One region of the Streptomyces sp. TAA486 genome, then DNA from elsewhere that is predicted to be linked to it. Evidence: riboswitches for the same ligand, from Rfam matches in the RefSeq annotation. Region 1 holds a riboswitch; the other holds the start of a gene.
The links. Region 1 has a riboswitch for cobalamin ahead of I004_RS0102405 (ribonucleoside-diphosphate reductase subunit alpha). Riboswitches for the same ligand answer to the same signal wherever they lie in the genome.

Region 1 (4,694 bases):
CCGATGTCGGCCTGCCCATGCTGATGCTCTCGCGGCACTCGCTCGACACGGAGGGAGAGCCCGTGGAGTGGGTGCGCTCCGTGTACCGGGGCGACCGCTACAAGTTCGTCGCCAACCTCCAGCGCCCGCGGCCCGGTCAGAACGGCTGATACAGCTCATACGGGACAAAGATCGGCGAACTGCCTTGAGGCAGACCGGGCTTGCACGAGGCGCGTAGGGCGCATCTCGTCTCCCGCGAAACAAAAGGTGCCGTTCCGTTATCCGTGCAGGTAGTGACGGGGGCCGAACCGCTCGTTTAGATTTCCTGCGCGTCTCGACAGGAATACCCGACGGACGGAGCCGAGGCATGTCAGCGCCCCCCGAAACACCCGAGACCGCGCCGGAGTCGCAGCCACCCGCCATCACGCCGATACGGGTCGTCATCGGACTGTGCCTTTTCGTCCCGTTCGTCGCGCTTCTGTGGGTCAGCTCCTATGCCCGCACTGAACCCACTTTCATCGGGATGCCGTTCTTCTACTGGTACCAGATGCTGTGGGTGCTTGTTTCCGCGGTGCTGACGATGGTCGCGTACAAGCTCGTCAAGCGTGACAACGCGCAGCGGCGCGCCCGCGGAGAGGACGGTGCCCGATGAGCGGGGTCAACGGAGTCGCACTGGCCGTCTTCATCTTCTTCTTCGTCCTCGTCACCGTGATGGGCTTCCTGGCCGCGCGCTGGCGCAAGGCGGAGAACGCCGACAGCCTCGACGAATGGGGCCTGGGCGGGCGCAGCTTCGGGACGTGGGTCACATGGTTCCTGCTCGGTGGTGACCTCTACACGGCCTACACCTTCGTGGCGGTGCCGGCGGCGATCTACGCGGCGGGCGCGGCAGGCTTCTTCGCCGTTCCGTACACGATCCTCGTCTACCCGCTGATCTTCACCTTCCTGCCCCGGCTCTGGTCGGTCTCGCACCGCCACGGATACGTGACGACCTCGGACTTCGTGCGCGGCCGCTTCGGGTCCAAGTCGCTGGCGCTCGCCGTGGCCGTGACGGGCATCCTGGCAACGATGCCGTACATCGCGCTGCAGCTGGTCGGCATCCAGTCGGTGCTGGACGTCATGGGCATCGGCGGTGGCGAGTCGACGCACTGGTTCATCAAGGACCTGCCGCTGCTGATCGCGTTCGCGGTGCTGGCTGCCTACACCTACTCGTCCGGACTGCGGGCGCCGGCGCTGATCGCCTTCGTCAAGGACACGCTGATCTACATCGTCATCGCGGTGGCGATCATCTACATCCCCATCAAGCTCGGCGGCTTCGACGACATCTTCGCCAAGGCCGGCGACGCCCTGTCGCAGACGAACCCGACCACCGGGAAGCCGAAGGGCGAACTGACTCCGAGCTCGGCCAACCAGTGGGCGTTCGCGACGCTGGCGTTGGGCTCCGCGCTCGCACTCTTCATGTATCCGCACTCGGTCACCGCGACGCTCTCCAGCCGCAGCCGCAACGTGATCCGCCGGAACACCACGATCCTGCCCCTGTACTCGCTGATGCTGGGCCTGCTCGCACTGCTGGGCTTCATGGCGATCGCGGCGGGAATCAAGGTCAAGAACGGGCAGCTGGCGATCCCGCAGCTCTTCGAGAACATGTTCCCGTCCTGGTTCGCGGGCGTCGCCTTCGCCGCGATCGGGATCGGCGCGCTCGTACCGGCCGCCATCATGTCCATCGCGGCCGCGAACCTGTTCACCAGGAACATCTACAAGGATTTCCTCCGGCCGAACGCCACACCCGCGGAGGAGACCAAGGTCTCCAAGGTCACCTCGCTGCTGGTGAAGGTCGGCGCCCTGATCTTCGTGCTCGGCATGGACAAGACGGTGGCGATCAACTTCCAGCTGCTGGGCGGCATCTGGATCCTCCAGACGTTCCCTGCACTCGTCGGCGGCCTCTTCACCCGCTGGTTCCACCGGTGGGCGCTCCTGGCCGGCTGGGCCGTGGGCATGCTCTACGGCACGCTGACGGCGTACGGCGTCCCGTCGCCGACGCTGCCGTCGCAGAAGCACTTCGGCGGGCCCAACGACATCATCCCGGGCATCGGGGAGATGGGCTACATCGGCCTCACCGCCTTCGTGCTCAACGTGGTCGTCGCCGTTGCGCTCACCTTCGTGCTGCGGGCCGTGAAGGCGCCTGACGGCATCGACGAGACGCGCCCGTCGGACTACACGGCGGACGCCGGCGACCCGGGCGTCAAGGAGGAGCTGCCGGCGCCGACCGCCGCAGGCTGATCGCACCCCCACCACAACGGATACCGCCCGCGCCCCACTGACAGCTCGATTGTCAGTGGGGCGCGGCATGCTCGTTCCATGGACATCACCATCAGACCGGCGCGGGACGACGAGCTGGAGGACGTGGGCGAGCTGACCGCGCGTGCGTACCTCGGGGACGGCCTGCTGACGTTCGGCGCGGACGACCCGTATCTGGCCGTGCTGCGTGCGGCGCGGCGCCGCGCGCAGCATACGGAGCTGCTCGTCGCCGTCGACACCGCCACGGGCTCGATGCTCGGCGCGGTCGCCTTCGTCGGGGACGGCGGGGAGTACGCGGACCTGGCAGGCCCCGGCGAGGGCGAGTTCAGGATGCTGGCCGTGAAGCCCGAGGGGCGCGGGCGCGGGGCGGGCGAGGCCCTGGTGCGGGCGTGTGTGGACCGGGCGCGCGAACGGGAATTGATACGGCTCGTGCTGTGCAGCACCGAGGAGATGTCGGCGGCGCACCGGCTGTACGGACGACTGGGGTTCGTCCGCACACCGGAGAGGGACTGGGAGCCGTATCCGGGCCTGTTTCTGCGCGCCTTCGCCCTGGAACTGTGATCTTCCACTCCCCCGACACAACATGTGGGGGTGAGTGGCGCATCCCGCCACTAGATGTATGCTCGTACTCGCTGCCGCGCAGGGGAATCCGGTGCGAATCCGGAACTGTCCCGCAACGGTGTGCGATGTGCTGCTCCGCTCTGCCCGGATCCCTTCCGGCATGAGTTGCGATGAGCCGTCGTCGCGAGTCCGAGTGCCTGCCGGCCGTGTCGACTGACGTCCGGGTCCCGAGGGTTGGGCCGGTGGACGCCGCGAGGACCGCCGCGTTGCCGACGCGGCATGCCCTTTCTGCGCCCGCCTGTGCGCTCCCCCGGTGATCCGGTAGCTGATCCGAGCGAGGGAGAGCACATCCCGTGACCATCGCACCCGCACCCGCACCAGAAGCCACGGCGGGAGCCGCGCGTGCCCCCACGGCCGCGTCGGCGCCGCCACCGGCCGACGACGCCGCGCTGCTGCGCACCCTGACCGAGCTGACCGCCGACCTGCCGGGCACCGGGGCCGAGCGGATCGCCACGGCGGTGCTGCGCGGCCGCCGACAGGGCGCCGGCGAAGCCGAGTTGCGGGCGCTCGCCGCAGAGGAGGCCGCCGGGCTCATCGGCGAGGAGCCCGCGTACTCGCAGCTCGCGGCGCGGCTGCTCACGCTCGCGATCCGCGACGAGGCCCGTGGCCAGGGCGCGGAGTCCTTCTCGTCCTCCGTCACGACGGGGCACCGCGAGGGCCTCATCGCCGACCGCACGGCCGAGTTCGTGCGGTCGCACGCGGAGCGCCTGGACGCGTTGGTCGAGGACGCGGTCGCCGGCGGGGCGGACGACCGCTTCGGCTACTTCGGTCTCCGCACGGTGTACTCGCGCTATCTGCTGCGCCATCCCCCGAGCCGGCAGGTGATCGAGACACCGCAGCACTTCCTTCTCCGCGTCGCCTGCGGGCTGGCCGCGGACGAGTCGGCACAGTCGGCCGAGGAGGTGGCGCAGCTCTACGCCCTGACGAGTTCGCTCGCGTATCTTCCCTCCTCCCCCACGCTCTTCAACTCCGGTACGCGGCATGCGCAGATGTCGTCCTGCTACCTGCTGGACTCGCCGAAGGACGAGCTGGACTCGATCTACGAGCGCTACCAGCAGGTGGCGCGGCTCTCGAAGCACGCGGGCGGCATCGGTATGTCCTACTCCCGTATCCGTGCCCGCGGTTCGCTGATCCGCGGCACCAACGGGCACTCCGGCGGCATCGTGCCGTTCCTGCGCACGCTGGACTCGTCCGTCGCCGCCGTGAACCAGGGCGGCAGGCGCAAGGGAGCCGCGTGCGTCTATCTGGAGACGTGGCACGCGGACATCGAGGAGTTCCTGGAGCTCCGTGACAACACCGGCGAGGAAGCCCGGCGCACGCACAACCTCAACCTCGCGCACTGGGTCCCGGACGAGTTCATGCGCCGTGTGGAGGCCGACGCCGGCTGGTCGCTGTTCTCGCCCGCCGACGTTCCGCGGCTCACCGACCTGTGGGGCGAGGAGTTCGACGCCGCCTACCGCGAGGCCGAGGCCGAAGGCCTCGCCGTGCGGCAGGTGCCCGCCCGTCAGCTGTACGCGCGCATGATGCGCACCCTCGCGCAGACGGGGAACGGCTGGATGACGTTCAAGGACACCTCCAACCGCACCGCCAACCAGACCGCCCGGCCGGGCCGCATCGTGCACTCCTCGAACCTGTGCACAGAGATCCTGGAAGTCACCGACGACGGCGAGACGGCCGTCTGCAACCTGGGATCCGTCAACCTCGCGGCCCACGTGAGCGAGTCGGGCGAGATGGACTGGGAGCGGCTGGACTCCACCGTCCGCACCGCCGTGACGTTCCTCGACCGTGTCGTGGACATC
Region 2 (4,694 bases), on a different contig from region 1:
TGATCGTCACGGCCTTGGTGTTCGACTTTACGAACGGCTTCCACGACACGGCCAACGCCATGGCCACCACCATCTCCACCGGGGCCCTCAAGCCCAAGACAGCGGTGGCGATGTCGGCGGTCCTCAACCTCGTTGGAGCGTTCCTCTCCATCGAGGTGGCCAAGACCATCTCATCAGGAATCATCGACGAAGGCTCCGGTATCCAGCCTGAAGTGATCTTCGCCGGGCTGGTCGGAGCGATCATCTGGAATCTGCTGACCTGGCTCGCCGGGCTTCCCTCCAGTTCCTCCCACGCGCTGATGGGCGGCCTCCTCGGCGCCACGGTGGCCTCCGTCGGCATCGGCGCCGTCAACGGCGGCACCGTGGTGATGAAGGTGCTCATCCCGGCGATCGCCGCTCCGCTGGTCGCGGGCCTCGCCGCGCTCTTCGCGACGCGACTGACCTACCGGGCGGCGCGCAAGGCCGACGAGCAGCAGACCGCGAAGGGCTACCGTGCGGGGCAGATCACCTCCGCCGGGCTGGTCTCCCTCGCCCACGGCACCAACGACGCGCAGAAGACCATGGGTGTCATCACCCTCGCGCTGATCACCGGCGGCGTGATCGCCCCGCAGGCGGACCCGCCGACCTGGGTGATCGTCTCGGCCGGGCTGGCCATCGCCCTCGGTACGTATCTGGGCGGCTGGCGGATCATCCGCACCATGGGCAACGGCATCACCGACATCAAGCCTCCGCAGGGATTCGCGGCGCAGACCTCCGCCGCGGTCACGATCCTCGCCTCCTCCCACATCGGCTTCTCCCTCTCCACCACGCACGTGTGCTCCGGCGCCGTCATGGGCTCGGGAGTCGGCCGCAAGGGCGGCGTCGTGCGCTGGTCGACGGCGGCCCGCATGGTGGCGGGCTGGGGCCTGACGCTTCCGGCGGCGGCGCTCGTCGCCGCGGGTGCTGCGGTGCTGGCGCGGCAGGGCGACTGGGGCGTCGGCACGGTCGCGGCGCTCGCGCTCGCCATCAGCGGCGGCATCTGGCTGCTCTCGCGCCGCCAGCCCGTCGACCACACGAATGTCAACGACGCGGCCCTGCCCGGGACTTCCGGGCCGGAACCCGCCGGGGTCGTCACGGCAGCGCTGCGTACCGTCGCGCCGCCGCCCGTGGCGTCGGCCCACAACAGGGCGGACGGCAACGGGGGGCCGGCAAGGACCCCGGAGGGCGTCGGCACGGCGAGTTCGTCTTCGCAGACCGAGACGGAGCGCGGGCGAGCGGCCTCCACTCTCGGCTAGGTGACCGGGCCGGTGCGGTCCACGGGCTCCGCACCGCACCGGCTCGGCAACCGACCAGCAGTCACAACCGGACCACACACCCGGACCACGGATCGCGATCCCGGCCCGGAAGACAGACAGGGAAACGCTATGGACATCGACTGGGCAGCGCTCGGCGAGGTATTCGGCGTGAGCCTCGTAGCCACGGTCGCCCTGGTGGGCGTGTTCACGCTCGGCATCGTGGGTGCGTCCGCCGGCAAGGCCGGCGGCTCGCACGGCGGTGGCGCGTCCGTGCTCGCACGCACCGGGTCGTACGCGTGCTTCGCGCTGTGCGCGGCCGCCGTCGCCTACGGCATCTACATCATCACCGCGCCCTGAACGACCGGGCGCCGGCGAACCGTTGACAGCGGCCGCCGATACCGGAAGGGGTACGGAGCAGCGCTCCGTACCCCTTTTCCATGCGGCGGCGGGGTTCCCCGTGTGCCTGCTCACACTCTCCCGTCGCAGGTCAAGGGCGAGTTGACGCCCCTCCTGGTACGTGGTGGACTGCCGATGCCCAACGGCGGCAGGAGAGGAAGCCGGTGCGAATCCGGCGCGGTCCCGCCACTGTCACCGGGGAGCGCACCCCCAACCGAAGGCCACGGCCCATCAGTTCGACGGGCGGGAAGGCCGGGGGACGCAGCGATCCGGGAGCCAGGAGACTCTCGCCGCCGGCACGTCGAACCAGGGCGAGGACCCTGAGTGAGGACTCCGTCATGCGTGGCTACTCAGCCTCTCCCCCGCCCGTGTCCGTTCCCGAGTCCGCGACGGCTGCCGCTGCCGCGCGGGTCCCCGCCCGCGTCCACGGCGGCTGCGGCGACAGCTTTGACGACGACTTCCGCGACGGCTTCCGTGACGACATGAACGTCCGCGTCCCCGGCAGGCACGTCCCGCACCGTGGCCGCCCGCGGCGCGGCATGCTCCTCCGAGGCACTACAACGGCACGCTGACGGTGCGGGCTCATCGCGCCTACATATGCGGCGCGGCCCTCGGTCAACTGGGCGACGCGCTGCTGGGCGACCCCCGCCGAGGGCACCCCGTGGCCGCTTTCGGCCGGGCCGCCGCCGCTGCCGAGCGCGCCCTGTGGCGGGACCACCGCGGTGCGGGCGCCCTGCACACGGCGCTGACCGTCGCCGGAGCCGTCACTGCCGTCACCACGCTCTCCCGCACCGCACGCGCTCTCGCGGGCACCGGTGGCGCCACCCTCGCCGACGCCGCAGTGACGTGGACCGTGCTGGGCGGCACCGGGCTCCGCCGGGAGGCCCTTGCCGTGGCCGCCGCTCTGGAGAGCGGCGATGTCGCGGGCGCGCGGCGGCTGTTGCCGCATCTGTGCGGCCGCGACCCTCAGGCGCTGGACGCGGACGCCATCGCGCGGGCCGTCGTGGAGTCGGTGGCGGAGAACACCTCGGACGCGGTCGTGGGCGCCCTGGTGTGGGGCGCGGCCGCCGGAGCCCCGGGCATGGCCGCCTTCCGCGCGGTCAACACCCTCGACGCGATGTTCGGTCACCGGTCGCCGCGTCACCTGCGCTTCGGCTGGGCGGCCGCCCGCCTGGACGACGCCGCGGGATGGCCGGGCGCACGCCTGACCGCCGCGCTCGCCGCGCTCGCCGGTCCGTCGCCGCGCGGGGCCTTGCGTGCCTGGCGTACCGACGCCCCCTCGCATCCCAGTCCCAACGCAGGCCCGGTGGAAGCCTCGTTCGCCGGCGCTCTGGGCGTGCGTCTGGGCGGAACCCTCAGCTACGGCGGACGCACCGAGCACCGGCCGGTCCTCAACTCCCCTGGCCGCGCTGTACGTACGGACGACATCGCGGCAGCCGTCCAACTCTCGCGGCGTGTCAGCGCCCTGGCGCTGCTGGTGACCTCGGTGGCCGGTGCGTTCGGCAGGAAGCGCCGGGCGGAAAGGGGCATCGGATGACGACGGCCGGTGAACAAGGCAGGCATGCGCGAAGGCCCGGTGCCGGCGGGCAGGGCGGCGGACTTCTCGTCGCGGGCACGACCTCCGACGCCGGCAAGAGCGTCGTCACCGCAGGCATCTGCCGCTGGCTGACGCGCAAGGGCCTGAAGGTCGCGCCCTTCAAGGCGCAGAACATGTCGCTCAATTCGTACGTGACGCTGGAGGGCGCCGAGATAGGCCGCGCGCAGGCCATGCAGGCTGCCGCCGCCAACACCGAGCCGACAGCGCTGATGAATCCCGTGCTGCTCAAACCCGGCAGCGACAGCAGCAGCCAGGTCGTGTTGCTCGGCAAGCCGGTCGGCGAGATGAGCGCGGGCGGCTACCACTCCGGCAAGCAGGAGCGGCTGCTGGGCACGGTCGCGGACTGCCTCGCCGAGCTGCGGCGCACGCACGACGCGGTGATCTGCGAAGGCGCCGGCAGCCCCGCGGAGATCAACCTGCGCCGCACCGACATCGTCAACATGGGCCTGGCCAGGGCCGCCGGACTGCCCGTCGTGGTCGTCGGGGACATCGACCGCGGGGGCGTCTTCGCCTCCTTCTTCGGCACGACGGCGCTGCTGGCGGACCGGGACCAGAAACTGCTCGCGGGGTACGTGGTCAACAAGTTCCGCGGCGACGTGGCGCTGCTGGAGCCGGGTCTGGAGATGCTCCACGGGCTGACGGGCCGGCCCGTACTGGGCGTGCTGCCCTTCCGCCACGGGCTGGGCATCGACGAGGAGGACGGGCTGGGGGTCCCCCCGGACGGAGTCTGGGGGAGGGTCTCCCGCAGCACCGTCCGCGAGTCGGCGACGGCGCCCCCGCACGGAAGCGACGTGCTGCGCGTCGCCGTCGTGCCGGTGCCTCTGATGTCGAACTTCACCGACGTCGACGCCCTCGCCGCCGAACCCGGGGTCGTCGTCAGGTTCACGGACCGACCCGAGGAACTCGCCGTCGCCGACCTGGTCGTACTGCCCGGCACCCGTGGCACGGTTCGGGCGCTGGCGTGGCTGCGCGAGCGCGGACTCGCGGACGCGGTACGGCGCCGCGCGGCCGAAGGGCTGCCGGTCCTCGGCATCTGCGGGGGCTTCCAGATGCTGGGCGAGCGCATCGAGGACGACGTCGAGTCCCGGGCGGGCACCGTCGAAGGGCTGGGGCTGCTGCCGGTCCGGGTGAGGTTCGCGCCCGAGAAGACGCTCACCCGTCCGTCGGGCCGGGCCCTCGGTGAGCACGCCGAGGGCTACGAGATCCATCACGGCGTCGCCGAAGTGCTGGGCGGTGAGGCCGTGTTCAGCGGTGCGGACGGCGCGGCCCTGGACGGCTGCCGCTCTGGCGCCGTGTGGGGCACGCACTGGCACGGGTCGCTGGAGAGCGACGGCTTCCGGCGGGCCCTTCTGCGCCGCGTGGCCGCCGACGCGGGACGCACCGGGTTCGTACCGGCACCGGACACGAGCTTCGCGGCGCTGCGCGAG

Region 2: another riboswitch for cobalamin. It lies ahead of I004_RS33360 (hypothetical protein); the one in region 1 lies ahead of I004_RS0102405 (ribonucleoside-diphosphate reductase subunit alpha).

What each region holds. Positions count from the first base shown of each region.
Region 1 is NZ_AUEV01000001.1:518,130-522,823, reverse strand. Features, by position in the region: gene I004_RS0102425 (GntR family transcriptional regulator) at 1-149, shown strand, start outside; gene I004_RS0102420 (DUF3311 domain-containing protein) at 347-631, shown strand; gene mctP (monocarboxylate uptake permease MctP) at 628-2,256, shown strand; gene I004_RS0102410 (GNAT family N-acetyltransferase) at 2,335-2,835, shown strand; cobalamin riboswitch at 2,881-3,009, shown strand; gene I004_RS0102405 (ribonucleoside-diphosphate reductase subunit alpha) at 3,189-4,694, shown strand, end outside.
Region 2 is NZ_AUEV01000007.1:44,483-49,176, forward strand. Features, by position in the region: gene I004_RS33355 (inorganic phosphate transporter) at 1-1,274, shown strand, start outside; gene I004_RS0111040 (hypothetical protein) at 1,404-1,631, shown strand; cobalamin riboswitch at 1,826-1,956, shown strand; gene I004_RS33360 (hypothetical protein) at 2,009-2,242, shown strand; gene I004_RS0111045 (cobalamin biosynthesis protein) at 2,245-3,207, shown strand; gene I004_RS0111050 (cobyric acid synthase) at 3,204-4,694, shown strand, end outside.